One region of the Streptomyces sp. NPDC028289 genome, then DNA from elsewhere that is predicted to be linked to it. Evidence: riboswitches for the same ligand, from Rfam matches in the RefSeq annotation. Region 1 holds a riboswitch; each other region holds the start of a gene.
What was found. A riboswitch is a leader RNA that binds a small molecule or an ion and turns the genes downstream of it on or off. The one in region 1 is predicted to bind cyclic di-AMP.
Positions count from the first base shown of each region.

Region 2: another riboswitch for cyclic di-AMP. It lies ahead of ACZ4UV_RS36165 (transglycosylase family protein); the one in region 1 lies ahead of ACZ4UV_RS13120 (M23 family metallopeptidase).
Region 3: another riboswitch for cyclic di-AMP. It lies ahead of ACZ4UV_RS24805 (M23 family metallopeptidase); the one in region 1 lies ahead of ACZ4UV_RS13120 (M23 family metallopeptidase).
Region 4: another riboswitch for cyclic di-AMP. It lies ahead of ACZ4UV_RS16155 (C40 family peptidase); the one in region 1 lies ahead of ACZ4UV_RS13120 (M23 family metallopeptidase).

Region 1 is NZ_JBVHTI010000002.1:1,153,365-1,157,568, forward strand. Features, by position in the region: gene ACZ4UV_RS13115 (alpha-galactosidase) at 1-1,513, shown strand, start outside; cyclic di-AMP (ydaO/yuaA leader) riboswitch at 1,821-1,981, shown strand; gene ACZ4UV_RS13120 (M23 family metallopeptidase) at 1,986-2,933, shown strand; gene ACZ4UV_RS13125 (SGNH/GDSL hydrolase family protein) at 3,115-3,900, shown strand; gene ACZ4UV_RS13130 (TetR/AcrR family transcriptional regulator) at 3,945-4,204, opposite strand, start outside.
Region 2 is NZ_JBVHTI010000007.1:649,384-653,587, reverse strand. Features, by position in the region: gene eno (phosphopyruvate hydratase) at 1-753, opposite strand, end outside; gene ACZ4UV_RS36165 (transglycosylase family protein) at 1,157-1,846, opposite strand; cyclic di-AMP (ydaO/yuaA leader) riboswitch at 1,851-2,024, opposite strand; gene ACZ4UV_RS36160 (transglycosylase family protein) at 2,207-3,217, opposite strand; gene ACZ4UV_RS36155 (cytochrome P450 family protein) at 3,418-4,204, opposite strand, start outside.
Region 3 is NZ_JBVHTI010000005.1:20,674-24,877, reverse strand. Features, by position in the region: gene ACZ4UV_RS24815 (dihydrofolate reductase family protein) at 1-962, shown strand, start outside; tRNA gene ACZ4UV_RS24810 (tRNA-Met) at 1,101-1,174, shown strand; cyclic di-AMP (ydaO/yuaA leader) riboswitch at 1,500-1,658, shown strand; gene ACZ4UV_RS24805 (M23 family metallopeptidase) at 1,668-2,702, shown strand; gene ACZ4UV_RS24800 (aldo/keto reductase) at 2,877-3,839, shown strand; gene ACZ4UV_RS24795 (PrsW family intramembrane metalloprotease) at 4,135-4,204, opposite strand, start outside.
Region 4 is NZ_JBVHTI010000003.1:436,834-441,037, reverse strand. Features, by position in the region: gene pcrA (DNA helicase PcrA) at 1-1,147, opposite strand, end outside; cyclic di-AMP (ydaO/yuaA leader) riboswitch at 1,460-1,634, shown strand; gene ACZ4UV_RS16155 (C40 family peptidase) at 1,642-2,790, shown strand; gene ACZ4UV_RS16150 (tellurite resistance/C4-dicarboxylate transporter family protein) at 3,017-3,985, shown strand; gene ACZ4UV_RS16145 (hypothetical protein) at 3,998-4,204, opposite strand, start outside.

The sequences.
Region 1 (4,204 bases):
CAGCCGCCGCGGCCACACCGGCCACCAGCACCTGCCCTGGGTCGCCCTCGACACCGACGCCACCGAGGAGCGCGGCGAGGTCTGGGGCTGCGCCCTCGGCTGGTCCGGCTCCTGGCGGATCGCGGTCGCCCAGCTCCCGGACGCGCGCGTGCAGATCACCGGCGGCGCCGGCTACGACGACTCGGGCCTGCTGATGCTGGCCGAGGGCGAGTCGTACACCAGCCCCGTCTTCGCGGGCCTGTGGACCGACGGCGGTTTCGGCGGGGCGAGCCGCGCCTGGCACGCCTACCAGCGGGCGTACATCATCCCGGACGCCGATCAGGACCGGCCGGTGCTGTTCAACTCCTGGGAGGCCACCACCTTCGACATCTCCGAGGAGCAGCAGGCCACCCTCGCCCGCCGGGCCGCCGCGATCGGCGTCGAGCTGTTCGTGGTGGACGACGGCTGGTTCGGCGCCCGCACCAGCGACCGCGCCGGGCTCGGCGACTGGACGCCCAACCCGGACCGCTTCCCGAAGGGTCTCAAGCCGCTCGCCGACTACGTGCACGCCCTCGGCATGCAGTTCGGCATCTGGGTCGAGCCCGAGATGGTCAACCCGGACAGCGACCTGTACCGCGCACACCCCGACTGGGTGCAGTACCAGCCGGGACGGAAGCGGACGGAACTCCGCAACCAGCTCGTCCTCAACCTCGCCCGCGAGGACGTCCAGGAGTACCTGTGGGAGCAGCTCGACGCCCTGCTGTCCAGCGCTCCGATCGACTACGTCAAGTGGGACTTCAACCGCTGCTTCACGGACGCGGGCTGGCCCGGCGAGCCCTACCCGCAGCGCCTGTGGGTCGACCACGTGCGCGGGCTGTACGCCTTGCTCGACCGGATCCGGGCGGCCCACCCGAACGTGGCCATCGAGTCGTGCTCCGGCGGCGGCGGGCGGATCGACCTCGGGATCATGAGCCGTACCGACGAGGTGTGGACCTCCGACAACACCGACCCGCTGGACCGGCTCGCCATCCAGCACGGTTTCAGCCAGATCCACCCCGCCCGGGTGATGTCGGCCTGGGTCACCGACAGCCCGAACCACCAGCTCAACGGCCGGGTCAGCAGCCTGCGTTTCCGGTTCGTCAGCTCCATGGCCGGTGCGCTCGGCATCGGCGGCGACCTCTCGCAGTGGACCGAGGAGGAGCTCGCCGAGGCCGGCCGCTGGGTGGAGCTCTACAAGGAGATCCGGCACCAGGTGCAGCGCGGCGATCAGTTCCGGCTGCGGCCGCCGGCCGGCGGGCTCAGCGCGGTGCAGTACACGCTCGGCGACGAGACCGTCGTCCTCGCCTGGCTGCAGGCCCAGAGCTACGGCGAGCCGGCGCCGGCGCTGAGGCTGCAGGGGCTCGATCCGACAGCGTCATACGAATGCCGCGAAACGGGCGAAGTGCACCGGGGTGCCGTCCTGTTGCACCACGGGCTGCGCACCGGACTGAAGGGCGACCTGGATGCGGCAGTCATCCGGCTTCGCCGGATCTGACACATATGCCCGAATAGGTGCCTTCATTACAACTCGGCGTGTAATAAGGGGACGTGGCATGACGTGCGTGAGGAGCGTCATATTCGTGACCGTCCGTCGCGCGTCATGCTCACGTAATCCCGGTGTTCCGTAAGCGGATTGGAAAAGCGAACAGGCCGGAATTCACGGAGAGTGACCGGGATTTCCGGTAACGGATCAAGTGAAACCCGGACGGCCGGAACCGGACGCTTGTCCACGTCCGTCCTACTCGCTTACGTTCGCCACACATCCGGACGGAACGCCGAATCCTGCCGCCGCCCGGAGTCCCCACACACACTCACCCGTGCCCGGCAGGAGCGGGGGACCCACCAGGTAAGACCGCCTGTTCCGGTTCCCGGGACGGCTAGGGGTACAGCCACGCTTTCCGCCGTGGCCGGGCAGCTCCAGCCCGAACCCGACAGCTCACCTCGCAGGCGCCGGAGAGGAATGCGCCATGCCCGCGAAGGGTAAGCACCGCCGCCCCAAGTCCCAGCGTTTCACCCGCTCGATGGCCGTCGCCGGAACCGGTGGCGCCGCGCTGGCTCTGCCGCTCATGGGGGCCACCGGCGCCCACGCGGCCACTACGCAGTCCGTTTCCGAAAAGGCCGCCCAGACGCTTCCCGTGATCGGGAAGACCGCGGTGAAGGAGGCGCCCGCGGGGAATTCCGGCGCCGCGCATTTCGCGCACCGCATCTACACGGTGGTGCCCGGTGACTATCTCTCGAAGATCGCCCGCGAGCAGAACGTCCGCGGCGGCTGGCACCGGCTCTACGCCGACAACCGGCAGGCGGTCGGCGACAACCCCTCGCTGATCCACCCCGGACTCAAGCTCACCCTCGGTGGCCGGCACACCACGACGACGGACTCCGGCTCCCGTCCGCAGACGCAGTCGAACCCGCAGTCGTATTCCTCCTCCTCGTCCTCGGCCTCCTCGTCCTCCTCGTCCTCGTCCTCCTCCGCGGACGGCTCCGACGGTTCGGTCGCGACCACCTCCGGCTTCAACCTCCCGGTCGCCGCCGGCGCCGTCGGCACCGGTTACCACGTGGCCGGCAGCATGTGGTCCAGCGGCTACCACACGGGCGTCGACTTCGTCGTCCCGACCGGCACCCCGGTCAAGGCCGTCGGCGCGGGCACGGTCGTCACGGCCGGCTGGGGCGGCGCCTACGGCAACCAGGTCGTCATCCGGCTCGCCGACGGCTACTACGCGCAGTACGGCCACCTCTCCGCCCTCTCCGTCTCGGTCGGCCAGACCGTGACCGCGGGCCAGCAGGTCGGTCTCTCCGGCGCGACCGGCAACGTGACCGGCCCGCACCTGCACTTCGAGATCCGCACCACCCCCGACTACGGCTCGGACGTGGACCCGGTCGCCTATCTCCGCTCCAAGGGTGTCGCCGTCGGCTGACCAGGGGCCCTACGACCGACGCTTCAACGTCGGTGTTCAGGGCCTTATTCCAAGGTTGGCAAAGTATTTAAAAGTGTCTTATCTCACCGAGCGTCAACCCCTTATTACGGTCGCGTAGGTCACAACCGAAGGTGAATCATGGTCCGACGTGGGAGACGATTCGAAGAATGACAATGCATCAGTGATCGGGTCGTACGCGGCGGTGGGGGACAGCTTCACCGAGGGCGTGGGAGACCCCGGCCCCGACGGGGCGTTCGTCGGCTGGGCCGACCGGTTCGCGGTACTGCTGTCCGACCGGCGGCCCGAGGGCGACTTCGGTTACACCAACCTCGCCGTGCGCGGGAAACTGCTCGACCAGATCGTGGCGGACCAGGTGCCGCAGGCCCTGGAACTCGCCCCGGACCTGGTCTCCTTCTGCGCGGGCGGCAACGACATCATCCGCCCCGGCACCGACCCCGACGAGGTGGCCGAGCGGTTCGAGCGGGCCGTGGCCCGGCTGACCGAGGCCGTCGGTACGGTGCTGGTGACCACCGGCTTCGACACCCGGGGCGTGCCCGTCCTCAAGCACATGCGCGGCAAGATCGCCACGTACAACGGACATGTCCGGGCCATCGCCGACCGGTACGGCTGCCCCGTCCTGGACCTGTGGTCCCTGAAGACCATTCAGGACCGGCGGGCCTGGGACGACGACCGGCTGCACCTCTCTCCCGAGGGGCACACACGCGTGGCGCTGCGTGCGGGCCAGGTGCTCGGCGTCGAGGTGCCGGCCGACCCGGACCAGCCGTGGCCCCCGCTGCCGCCCCGCGGCACCCTGGAGGTCCGCCGCGACGACGTGCACTGGGCCCGCGAGTACCTCGTCCCCTGGATCGGGCGCCGGCTGCGCGGGGAGTCGTCCGGCGACCACGTGACGGCCAAGGGAGCGCTCTCCCCGGACGACATCAAGATGCGGATCGCTTCCGTGGCCTGAGGCGGAACCGGCGGGTAAGGGGTGGCCGCATTGCGGGCCGCCCCTTACTGCTGCCCGGACAGCCCCAGTTCGCGCGCCAGCGCCTCGTCGGCCCACTCCTGGGCCCTGGACCGGGCCACGGCACCGGGATACGACGTCAGCTGGACGGCGAGCCCGTCGAGCAGCGCGGTCAGCCGCAGCGCCGCAGCCGGGGGGTCAGGGCAGCCGAACTCGCCCGCGGCCACCCCCTCGGCGATGACCTCGGCGATCGCCGCCTTCCACTGCTGGTCCAGGCCCTTGGTGACGTCCCGTAGCGCGGGCTCGC
Region 2 (4,204 bases), on a different contig from region 1:
GTAGAACTCGGACGCGGCGACGTCGAGCGCGAGCGCGATCTGCTCGCCGGGGACGTAACCGGCCTGCTTGATGGCCTCCAGGATGAGGTCGAGCGCGGCGCGGTTCGACTCCAGGTTCGGGGCGAAGCCGCCCTCGTCGCCGAGGCCGGTGGCCAGACCCTTGCCCTTCAGGACCTTCTTCAGGGTGTGGTAGACCTCGGCACCCCAGCGCAGCGCCTCGGAGAAGGACTCCGCGCCGATCGGGGCGATCATGAACTCCTGGATGTCGACGTTGGAGTCCGCGTGCGAGCCGCCGTTGAGGATGTTCATCATCGGGACGGGCAGCAGGTGCGCGTTCGGGCCACCGAGGTAGCGGAACAGCGGCAGGTCGGACGCCTCGGAGGCGGCGTGCGCGACGGCGAGGGAGACACCGAGGATGGCGTTGGCGCCGAGCGAGCCCTTGTTGTCGGTGGCGTCCAGGTCGAACATGGCCTGGTCGATCAGGCGCTGCTCGGTGGCGTCGTAGCCGACGAGCTCCGGGCCGATCTGCTCGATGACGGCGAGGACGGCCTTCTCGACGCCCTTGCCCTGGTAGCGGTTGGGGTCGCCGTCACGGAGCTCGATGGCCTCGAAGGCACCGGTGGAGGCGCCGGACGGAACGGCGGCACGACCCGTGCTGCCGTCGTCGAGGCCGACCTCGACCTCGACCGTGGGGTTGCCTCGGGAGTCCAGGATTTCCCGGGCTACGACGACGTCGATGGACGGCACGAGCATCTCCTTCTTGGGATGTGACGCTGGTTGTGCGGGGCGCACGTGGGCCTCGTCGGCCCTTGCTCAGCCTTGCGACTAGAGCCTAACCGTCCGAGGGCCGTCGGCCGGCACGACCGACCGGCCCGTGGACACACAGACGGTACTCATTGTTCATGCGCGGAACAAAGGGGGTCCCGATGAAGAACGGAAGAAGAGCGGGCCAAGAAGCGCGCCGGGAAGGGGCGGCAAAGAGAAACCCCGCCCCGGTGCGTACGGGGGAAAACGCACCGGAGCGGGGGCCTGTGGGGGACGGGGGGTGACCCTCACGTGGTCTCCACTATGGGGACCACGGCTGTGTGGGAGCTGTGGTTCAGCTGGGCGCCGCTCAATACTTTCGGCGGCCGCGCCGCGCGCTGCGTCAGGTGCCCTACTTCAGGTGCAGCTGCTGGCCCGGGTAGATGAAGTCGGCGTCGTCGACGATGTCCTTGTTCAGCTTGAACAGCGCCTGCCAGCCGCCCTTGACCTTGTGCTTCTCGGCGATCGAGCTGAGGGTGTCGCCCTTGACGACCTTGTACTCGCCGTCGCCCTTCTTGACCTTCTTGCCGGTCGGGGTGGTGACGGTCTTCTTGGCGGCCGGGCGCTCGGCGGAGCGGGAGGCGGCCTGGGTGTCGGTCGAGCGGGTGCTGGTGCTGCTGCTCGACGAGCTGGAGCCGGAGGAGCTGCTGGAGCTGCCGCCGGTGTAGGTGGCGCTGGACAGGCCCGTGCCGCAGACCGGCCAGGCCCCCTTGCCCTGGGCGGCGAGGACCTTCTCGGCGATCTGGATCTGCTGCGCCTTGGTGGCCTGGTTGGCCTGCGCGGCGTACTGCGTGCCGCCGTACGCGGCCCAGGTGGAGGCGGAGAACTGCAGACCACCGTAGTAGCCGTTGCCGGTGTTGATGGCCCAGTTGCCGCCGGACTCGCACTGGGCGACGGCGTCCCACTCGGAGGCGGTGGCGGCGGAGGCGCTGCCGGCCGCCATCAGCGGGGCGGCGACGGCGACGCCGGTGACACCGGCGACAGCGATGGCGCGGACGGCCTTGGACGGACGACGGTGCTTGCCCTTGCCGGAGAACAGCATGGATCGATCCCCTCACCGACGCCTGCGAGGTGAGCTGTCGGGTTCGGGCCGGTTGAGTTGCCCGGCCGCACACCGTGTGTCGGTGCGCGGCTTCACCCCGAGCCGGATCGGCAGCCTCAACTACCGGCCCCGGCACTTACCTTGGGTCCCCCGCTCCTGCCTACGGCGCATGACGCGACGACTGTTCCCGGGCGGCCGCTGGCAGGACTCGGCGTTGCGACGGCCGGGGCTCGTGGTGACGAGCGGCCTTGACCGTAAACAGGCCATCAGGTGAATTTCAAAGATGATCAGGGCTTCTGAGACTCATCCCACACTTTCACCAAAACGGACATTCAACTCGAAGCGGGACGTCAACTCCCGCTACTTTTCGTCCGATTCGCTGCCGAGTTTCAGGGTCTGACCGGGGGTGATGGCGTTCGGGTCGGTGCCGATGTCGGCCTTGTTCGCGGCGTAGAGCGCACGCCATCCACCGTCGAGGTCAAGGGAGTCGGCGATGGAGGCAAGGGTGTCGCCGTCGCGGACGGTGTAGGTGCCGGCATCGCGGGAGGCGTGGCGGCCGGAGGAGGTGACACTCTGACCGTTTGTCACGCTTTCGTCCGCCGAGCCGCCGCGGTGCTTGCCGCCGCTGCTGACGGCTCCCGTGTCGACCAGGCTCCAAGAGCCGCCGGTCTGCCATGAATTGTCCGAGTCGTCGATCCCGGAGGTGACGGGACTCTCGCTCGCCTTCGAGGCGCCGGAGCCTGCGTCGGAGTCGGAGGATTCCGACTTGTCCGTCTTGTTGGACTTGCTGGAACTGTCCCCCTTGGAGCCGTCGTCGGCACTCGCACTCGGAGAGGGGGCGGCGGAGTCGTTCCCGGAGTCCGTGGCGCCCGAAGACGAGTCGGAGCCGGAAGAGGAGGACGAGTCCGACAGTCCGGAGGACGAGTCAGACGAGTCGGAGGAACCGGATGAATCGCCCGAGTCGCCGAGTCCCGTGTCGACGTTCACCGAGGCGTCGTCGGACGAGAGGCCGGCGAGCAGGGCGCAGGTCCGCCAGGGCTTGGTGCCCTGGTCGGCGAGTATCTTCTCGGCGACCGCGATCTGCTGCGAACGGCTCGCCTGGTCCGGCGTGCCGGCGTACTCCAGCCCCCCGTACTTGCTCCAGTCGTCCAGGGACATCTGGAGGCCGCCGTAGTAGCCCGTGCCGTTGTCGGCGCTCCAGGAGCCGCCGCTCTCGCACTCGGCCACCTGGTCCCAGGTCGAGCCGTCGGCCGCGCTGGCGTTCACCGCGCCTAGGAGCGGGATGGCGATGGCGGAGCCGGTCACCCCGGCCGCGACGAGGAGTGCCGGAGCCTGGCGGGGGCGACGGTGACGACCGTTCCCGGAGAGCATGCGGAAACCTTTCGAGCGACAGCGGTGACCGGCGCGACGGTTCCCGCAGGGGCGCCGCGCTGATGGGTGAACGTATCGGCAGACGATCACTTGTCACAAGTTAATGCCGCGTAGATCACGTGAAGATCACAGACTTGAACGTCGGTCACCTTTTACCCCCACGGGCCGGTACAAGCCTCGGCGAGGGCCTGCGGGGGGCTTCAGCGACCGGCCGGCGTGAACTCCACGGGCAGGGTGCGCAGTCCGCGCATGATGAGCCCGCCGCGCCACCGCAACTCGCTCTCGTCCACCGCGAGTCGCAGGTCGGGGAGGCGGGTGAGGAGGCCGGCGAGCGCGGTCTGCCCCTCCAGGCGGGCGAGCGGGGCCCCGAGGCAGTAGTGGATGCCGTGGCCGTAGCCGAGGTGCTGGTTGTCCCGCCGGGCGAGGTCGAGGGTGTCCGGCTCGGCGAACCGATCCGGGTCCCGGTCGGCCGCGGCCAGGACGACCAGGACCGGGTCGCCGGGCGCGATGCGCTGCCCGCCGATGTCGACCGGCTCGGTGGCGAACCGCCAGGTGGCCAGCTCCACCGGCCCGTCGTAGCGCAGCAGTTCCTCGACGCCGGTCTCCAACAGCCCGCGCTCACCGGCGGCCAGGGACTCCTGCAGACGTGTCCGCTGCCCGGGGTGGGTGAGCAGCGCGTACGTCCCGTTGCCGATCAGGTTGACGGTGGTCTCGAAACCCGCGAACAACAGGATGAAGGCCATGGCCGCGGCCTCGTTCTCGGTGAGGTGCTCGCCGTGGTCCGAGGCCCGGATGAGCCCGGAGATGAGGTCCTCGCCGGGACCGGCCTCGGCGGGCAGCGCCTCCCGCTTCCGGTGGATCAGCTCGGCCAGGTACCCGCGCATCTTCTTCACCGACCGCGCGACCCCGCCCCGCGGCCCGCCCCCGTGCCGGATCATCATCCCCGCCCAGTCCCGGAAGTCGTCCTGGTCCTCGGGCGGGACGCCG
Region 3 (4,204 bases), on a different contig from region 1:
ACAACCCGCGGCTTCTGGTCAACTCCCCGGAGCGGCGCGCGGCCCGGACCGCCGCCGGCCGGCCCGAGTACCCCCTCAAGGTCACGGTCACGGCGACCGGCGACCTCGACCCGGACGCGAAGTTCTGGCACACCGGCGGCGAGAAGATCGTCTACACGACGGACGAGGGGGTACGGCGGGCCCGTGCCCTCGGGATCGCCGCCGACGTCGTCTCCCTCGGCGCCGACCTCGACTGGCGGCTGCTCCTGGAGCACCTGCACGACGTACGGGGCGTACGGCGCCTGATGGTCGAAGGCGGCGGCACCGTCCACACCCAGCTCCTCCAGCAGGGCCTGGCCGACGAGCTCCAGCTGGTCCTGGCCCCCCTCTTCGTCGGCGACCCGAAGGCGCCGCGGTTGTTCGGTCCCGGCGGGTACCAGGCCGGGCGGCTGCGGCTCCTGGAGACCCGCCGGATCGAGGACGTCGTCCTCATGCGCTACGAGCCCACGGCCCCCGGCACGGGCGGGTCGGTGTCCGCCGCGGACCGGCACTGGCTGCGGCTCGCCTGCGAACTGGCGGCCGAGTGCCCGCCCTCCCGGACCGCGTTCAGTGTGGGCGCGGTCGTCGTCGCGGCCGACGGCACGGAGCTGGCCCGCGGCCACTCCCGGGAGGCCGGCGACCCCGTGGTCCACGCGGAGGAGGCGGCCCTGGCGAAGATCCCCGCGGACGACCCCCGGCTGGCCGCGGCCACGGTCTACACCAGCCTCGAACCCTGCACCCACCGCGCCTCCCGCCCGCACCCCTGCGCCGAGCTGATCCTCCGGGCCGGGGTACGACGGGTGGTGACGGCGTGGCGCGAACCGGACACGTTCGTGGCGGCGGCCGACGGGACGGGGGCGCTGCGGGAGGCGGGGGTGGAGGTGCTGGTGCTCGGGGAGTACGAGGGGGAGGCGAAGGCGCCCAACGCGCATCTGCTCGGCTGAGCGGGTTGGGGCGCGGTTTGCGGGTGCGGGTGCGTGGGGGTTGCCCGCGGTCAGGGACCTCCCCGCAGCCCCGTCGGCCTCGTGAGACTTAACCCGTGTGACTTCCCCTCTTCGGATGGCGTATGCTGGTGTCACCGACGCGGGGTGGAGCAGCTCGGTAGCTCGCTGGGCTCATAACCCAGAGGTCGCAGGTTCAAATCCTGTCCCCGCTACTGAAACCCAGGGCCGGAATCCGAGATTCAAGGATTCCGGCCCTGAGTCGTATCCAGATCCTGAGACGGCCCTGAGCGGGGCGCGGTCACGTTCGGTGTCCGGACGACCGCCCTGTGCATAACAACTGAGTCACCATCAAAACCTGTGTGACTCCTGAGCTGAGCGGCGCGCACCGTCGACTCGACCGTTTTTGACCGGTCGTGGCAGGTAAGTCCAAGCTTTGAAAGCTTAATGATCAAGGCGAACAGCTTGGAATCTGATAGCCGGGTCTATTAACGTTCGATAACGCAGCGCGGTCGTCCCAGCCGTCACCCGAGACGGCTCCGTGCGCACGCGCCGAATCCCGCAAGGGAACCGGGGAACCACCACCTTGGGGTGAATCGCACGGCTACCGCCGGGTACGAAACGGCCGGTATACGCGCGTAGGAGACCTTCCCGCTCCGAACCCGTCAGCTAACCCGGTAGGCGGCGGAAGGAAAGGAGTGCGCCCGCGTGGCGTCCAACCCGCCTGCTCCGACAGCCCCGTTCGTGCCCAGCCAGCGTCAGCCCGACACCTTCGGCTACGGCGGCTACCGCATCGACGAGGGCCCCTTCGAGGAGTGGAACCCCACCGAGGAGTCCCTCTCCGCGGTACGCGGCCGGCACCGGGTCGCCAAGCAGAAGGGCGGCGGGCTCGCCCGCAGCTCCACGGTTCTCGGCGTCGGCGTCATAGCCGCCGTCGGCGCGGGCGGCATGGCCAGCGCCAACACCGGCAAGCCGCCGGTCTCCATCTCGCTGCCCGACCTCCCGTCCTCCGTCAGCTCGCTGCTCGGCGAGGACGGCGGCCACCAGGCCACCCGGACCGCGCTCAGCAGCGTCACGACGACCGCCACCGACGCGGACTCCTCCTCGTCCGACGCCGGTGAGGCGCTGCGCAGCCGGATCATCGCCCAGGCCGCGCAGCAGCAGAACCAGCTCGACACCAAGGCCAGCGCCAAGGCCGTCGCCGCCGCCGACCAGGCGGTCGCCGCAGCCGAGGCCAAGGCGGAGAAGGCGGCCGCCGCCAAGGCCGCCGACGCCAAGGAGAAGGCCGAGGCCTCCGCGAAGGAGAAGGCCGAGCAGGCCCGCCTCGCCGCGCTGGCCAAGCAGTACACGCTGCCCGTCGTCTCGTACACGATCACCGGCACCTTCGGCCAGGCCGGCTCCATGTGGTCCTCCGGCTACCACACCGGCCTCGACTTCGCCGCGCCCACCGGCACGCTGATCAAGGCCGTGCACAGCGGCACGGTCACCGAGGCGGGCTGGGCCGGCTCCTACGGCTACCGGACGATCATCACCCTCGACGACGGCACCGAGCTGTGGTTCTGCCACCAGTCCTCGATCGGCGTCAAGGTCGGCCAGAAGGTCGCCACCGGCGACGTCATCGGCCGCGTGGGCGCCACCGGAAACGTCACCGGCCCGCACCTCCACCTGGAGGTCCACCCGAACGGCCAGGCCACCGCCATCGACCCGATGACCTGGCTGCGGGGCAAGGGCCTCAACCCCTGAACCTGGCTCCGGCCAGAACCCGGACCTCACCGACCGGCCCCCGGCGGCCCTGACGACAACCCCCGGCGTCAGGGCCGCCGGGCTGCCCGCCACGCCTCGCGGAGGCGGTCGCCTTTACAAGAACTTCGTGTTGCGTCGGCATGGGGTGCCCGGCGACGCGTGTTGAAGTCAGGCATGAGTGCTTCTTCCGCTTCCCCCTCCCTCCGCAAGCTCGGCGCCTCCGACCTGGAGGTCTTCCCGCTCGCCCTCGGCGGCAACGTCTTCGGCTGGACCGCCGACGAGGCCACCTCCTTCGCCGTCCTCGACGCGTACGCCGCCGCGGGCGGCAACTTCGTCGACACCGCCGACTCGTACACGGCGTGGATCGAGGGCAACAAGGGCGGCGAGTCCGAGACGATCATCGGCAAGTGGGTCAAGGCGCGCGGCAACCGCGACGACGTCGTCATCGCGACGAAGGTCAGCCAGCACCCCGAGTACCCGGGCCTGTCCGCCGCCAACATCAAGGCCGCCGCCGACGCGTCCCTGCGCCGTCTCGGCACCGACCACATCGATCTGTACTACACGCACTTCGACAAGCCCGAGATCCCGGTCGAGGAGATCATCGGCGCGCTGGACGAGCTGGTGCGGGCGGGCAAGGTCCGGCACATCGCCGCGTCCAACATCACGCCGGAGCGGCTCCAGGAGTCCCTGGACTTCTCCGACCGCGAGGGCCTCGCCCGGTACGTCGCCCTCCAGCCCCACTACAACCTGGTCTCCCGCGACACCTACGAGGGCCCCCTCCAGGACCTGGCCTCCCGCACCGGCCTCGCGGCCGTCCCCTACTTCTCGCTGGCCGCCGGCTTCCTCACCGGCAAGTACCGCCCCGGTACGACGGTCGACAGCGCGCGAGCCGGCCGAGCCGCCCAGTACGCCGAGTCGGAGCGCGGCCAGAAGGTCCTGGCGGCCCTGGACGAGATCGCAGCGGCCCACGAGGCCCCGATCCCCACGGTCGCCCTGGCCTGGCTGGCTGCCCAGCCCACCATCACGGCCCCGATCGCCTCGGCCCGCACACTGGAGCAACTCCCGCCCCTGCTGGCCGTGGCGGACCTGAACCTGACGGACGAGGAACTGACGAAGCTGACAACGGCTTCCGCCTGACGGCCGCCTGCCCCCGGCTCCTCCGGTCCACCCTTCCGCCGCAACGGTGCTCGGCCACGACGGTCGAAGTCGGCGGGGCCGGGCAGGCCGGTACCCGCCGTCGGAACGCCGGCCCGTCGCGGAGCACAGCGCCGTCGTGGGCCGGTCGCGCAGTTCCTCCCCCCAGCCTTCGGCCGGGGGTACCCCCAGCGCCCCCCAGGGGGTTGCAGTCCGGTTCGTATGCGTGTCCGCCGCAACGGCGCTCAGCCGGCACGGCGCATCCCGGCGGTGCCGAGCCGGCCGCGACCCCGAAGCGCTAACTCCGGTACGGGTTGTAGGCGGGATACGGCATCGCCGCCCCGTAGGCCGACGGCACGTAACCGGTG
Region 4 (4,204 bases), on a different contig from region 1:
GGCGGGACTCGTTGCGCTCGATGACCGCGTTGGCGGCGGAGAGGATCGTCTGGGTGGAGCGGTAGTTCTGCTCCAGGAGGATCGTCGTCGCGTTCGGGTAGTCCTCCTCGAACTGCAGGATGTTGCGGATCGTGGCGCCCCGGAAGGCGTAGATCGACTGGTCGGCGTCACCGACGACGCAGAGCTCGGCGGGAGGCAGGTCGTGCTCGGCGGGCGGGGTGCTCTCGTCGTGCGCGCCGGTGCCGACCAGCTCGCGCACGAGCGCGTACTGGGCGTGGTTGGTGTCCTGGTACTCGTCCACCAGGACGTGCCGGAAGCGGCGGCGGTAGTGCTCGGCGACGTCCGGGAAGGCGCGCAGCAGGTTGACCGTCGTCATGATCAGGTCGTCGAAGTCGAGGGCGTTCGCCTCGCGCAGCCGCGACTGGTAGAGGGCGTAGGCCTGGGCGAGGGTCTTCTCGAAGCCGTCGCTCGCCCGGGCGGCGAAGTCCTCCTCGTCGACCAGCTCGTTCTTCAGGTTGCTGACCTGGGCGCTGAACGACTTCGGCGGGAACCTCTTGGGGTCGAGGTCCAGGTCTCGGCAGACCAGGGCCATCAGGCGCTTGGAGTCGGCCGCGTCGTAGATCGAGAAGGAGGAGGTGAAGCCGAGCTTCTTGCTCTCCCTCCGGAGGATCCGCACGCAGGCGCTGTGGAAGGTCATCACCCACATCGCGTTCGCGCGCGGGCCGACGAGGTGCTCGACCCGCTCCTTCATCTCGCCCGCGGCCTTGTTGGTGAAGGTGATCGCGAGGATCTGGCCCGGGTGCACATTGCGCGCGCCGAGCAGGTGGGCGATGCGGTGGGTGAGCACGCGCGTCTTGCCGGAACCGGCGCCGGCCACGATGAGCAGCGGGGAGCCGGCGTGCACGACGGCGGCCCGCTGGTTGTCGTTCAGCCCCTCCAGGAGTGCGGCCGGGTCCAGGGCCGGGCGGGCGGCGCCGTCGCGGTAGTAGGCGTCCCGGTCCGGGGGCACGTCGAACTTCCCGCCGAACAGATCGTCCGGAATCGACTCCGGAGCGTGCTCGTCCTCGGGCGGCGGCGGGGGTTCCTCGTCATGGCCGCGGGGGGCCTGGAGGCTCGCCAGGAAGCTGTCGTCAAAGAGGCTGCTCATCGCTCTCCGAGTCTAGGGCGCCCCACCGACAACCGGCCGCCGCCCCGAAAACTCGCCCCGGTGACCGAACAGATCCGTTCGGTCACAGCAGGTCGACGCGCGTCACACGGCCGCGAAGGCCCACCACGAACCTCTCAACAATCCATGGCAAGTTACCCATAACGTCCCGGATCACCCCGCCTGAACAAATCCCGACGCCAAGGTCACGAAAATGTATCGGGCATATCGCACATCAAACTTCACAGAGACCACACGAGTTGGCTAGCGTGCCGGGCAGGCCGTACGACCCCCACCGGCGAACGTCGCCGGGCCGCACGGCCTCCGCCGAGTCCGGGGCGCCACCGCGCATCCGGAGCCGGGGACCCACACCGATCCCGGGGTGAATCGGTCCCGACTCCCCTCCGGGGAACGGACCGTAGGGCAACCCTTCCGAACCACCCGCCCGAACCCGACAGCTAACTCGGTAGGCGGACCGCTGGAAGGAGTCGCCCCCGTTGGCGTCGCACCGCAAGTCCCGGCCGTCAGGAACACGCGCGGCAGGCATACGCACCCCCGCACTGGCCACCGCCGCCCTCACCTCCATGGCCCTGTTCTCCCAGACGGCCGAGGCCGCGCCCTCCTCGGACGGCAAGCCGAGCCTGGAGGAGGTCGAGAAGAAGGTCGACGCCCTCTACCGGCAGGCGGAGTCGGCGACCGAGAAGTACAACGCCGCCAAGGAGCGGACCGGCAGTCAGCGCAAGCAGGTCGACACCCTGCTCGACGACGTCGCCAGACGCACCGACCGGCTCAACAAGGCGCGTGAGGAACTGGGTTCGTTCGCCGCGGCCCAGTACCGGACCGGGGCGAGCGTTCCCGACACGGCGACCTTCCTGCTCGCGGACAGCCCCCAGGGCTACTTCGACCAGGACCAGCTGATGAGCCGCCTGACCGCGCGCCAGAAGGGCGCGGTCGACGACTACGTCACCCAGCAGTCCGCGACCATGAAGAAGCGGCAGGAGGCCACCCGGAGCCTCGAGTCGCTCACCGAGACGCAGGACGACCTCAGGACCGCGAAGACCACGGTGCAGACGAAGCTGGCCTCCGCGCGGGAGCTGCTGTCCCAGCTGACGGCCGCGGAGAAGGCCCGGCTGGCGGCGATCGAGAAGCGGCAGCAGGAAGCGGCGGACCGCAAGGCGGCGGAGCTGGCGAAGCAGCAGGCCGCGGCGGCCGACCGGGCGACGTCGTCGTCCACCGCGTCGGGCAGCTCCTCTTCCGGCACGTCGAGCAGCTCGTCCTCCGCCTACGCCACGAAGGCCGCCAAGGCGATCGCCTTCGCCCGCGCGCAGATCGGCAAGCCCTACGTCTGGGGCGCCACCGGCCCCGGCTCCTACGACTGCTCCGGGCTCTCCCAGGCCGCCTGGAAGGCCGCGGGCGTCTCCCTGCCGCGCACCACCTACGACCAGGTGAACGCCGGCACCACCGTCCCCCTCGCCGACGCCCAGCCCGGCGACCTGGTCTTCTTCTACGACGACGTCAGCCACGTCGGCATCTACATCGGCAACGGCATGATGATCCACGCCCCGAAGCCCGGCGCCTACGTCCGGGAGGAGTCGATCTACTACGGCGGCGAGTCGATCATCCACAGCGTGGTGCGCCCGGCCTGACCCGACGGGGCGCCCACCACCCCGGGGGCGCCGCCTCCCGCTTCTCTTCGCCGGCCCCGCACGCACAGCGGCGCCCGCCGCCCGCCACGCACCCGCAGCCGCTCCCCCACATCCCCCCGCGCTCCCGTCCGCCGCGACCGTACGGCTCGCGCGGTCGGCGCCGTTTCGGGCCGCACGCGCGCGTGCCCCGCTCGTCCAGCGGGCGGCACTCCCTAGCATCAGGGGCATGTCCGGCATTTCACCCCTCCGCGGCTGGTGGGCGCAGCGTCCGCCGGCGGCCGGGGCCGCCGTGATGGCCACCGGCATCATGTCGGTGGGGTTGCACCTGGCGGGCGCCGAGACCGTGTCCCGGGTGGCGCTGGTACTGACCTGCGTGATGTGGGCGGCGCTGGCGGCGGACTTCGTCGTACGGCTGGCGCGCGACCGCCTGCGGTGGGCGCGGGAGGCGCGGACGCCTGGCGCGCTCACCGCCGTGGCGGCGACGACGGTGCTGGGGACGCGGTTCTCGGCGCTCGGGTGGCAGACCCTGGCCGAGGCCCTGCTGGCGCTGTCGGTGGCGCTGTGGCTGCCGTTGCTGGTCCTCGTCGTGCGGCACTGGAAGCCGCGGATGCCCGGCGCGGTGTTCCTGGCCTGTGTGGCCACGCAGGGGCCGGCCGTGCTGGGTGCGACGCTGGCGGCGGCCGTGACCACGGCATGGCTCGCACACCTCTCGCTGGTCCTGTTCTGGGTGGGGCTGGCGATGTACGGGCTCGCCGTGCCCCGGTTCGAGTGGCGGCAGATCGCCCAGGGGCCCGGTGACCAGTGGGTGGCGGGCGGCGCGCTCGCGATCTCGGCGCTGGCCGGGGCACGGCTGCTGGCCGCCGACAGTGCGCGGCTGTACCTGTGGAACGACGACGACCAGGGCGTCCTGCGCGTGGTGACGGTGGCGCTGCTGGTCCTGGACCTGGCCTGGTACGTCGTCCTGCTGGCCGCGGAGGTGGCGTGGCCCCGCCCGCGTTACGACATGCGCCGCTGGTCGACGGTGTTCCCGATGGGGATGACGGCGACGGCGACGCTGTCGGTCGCGGCCGCCGTCGGCGGCGCGTGGCTGAGGTGGCCGGGGCGGGTGCTGGTGTGGGTCACGGTGGCGGCCTGGCTGACGGTGGCGGCCGGTGCGGCGGCGGACGCCCGTGCCGCTCTCAGGAAGACCCGCTGAGGATGCCGGGGATCAGGTCCACAGGACGGCGATGAAGATGTTCACCACCGTGAGCAGGCCCACCAGGCCGAAAGCGCCCTTCTCGACCTTCTCGTCGTCCCGCTTCACGTAGACGAGCCCGAGGATCACGATCAGCAGGGCGAGCTTCACGCCGATCTTGATGGTGTTGACGTGGTGGTCGTCGGCCTCGTTGAGACCGACCAGGATCACGCCGGTCGC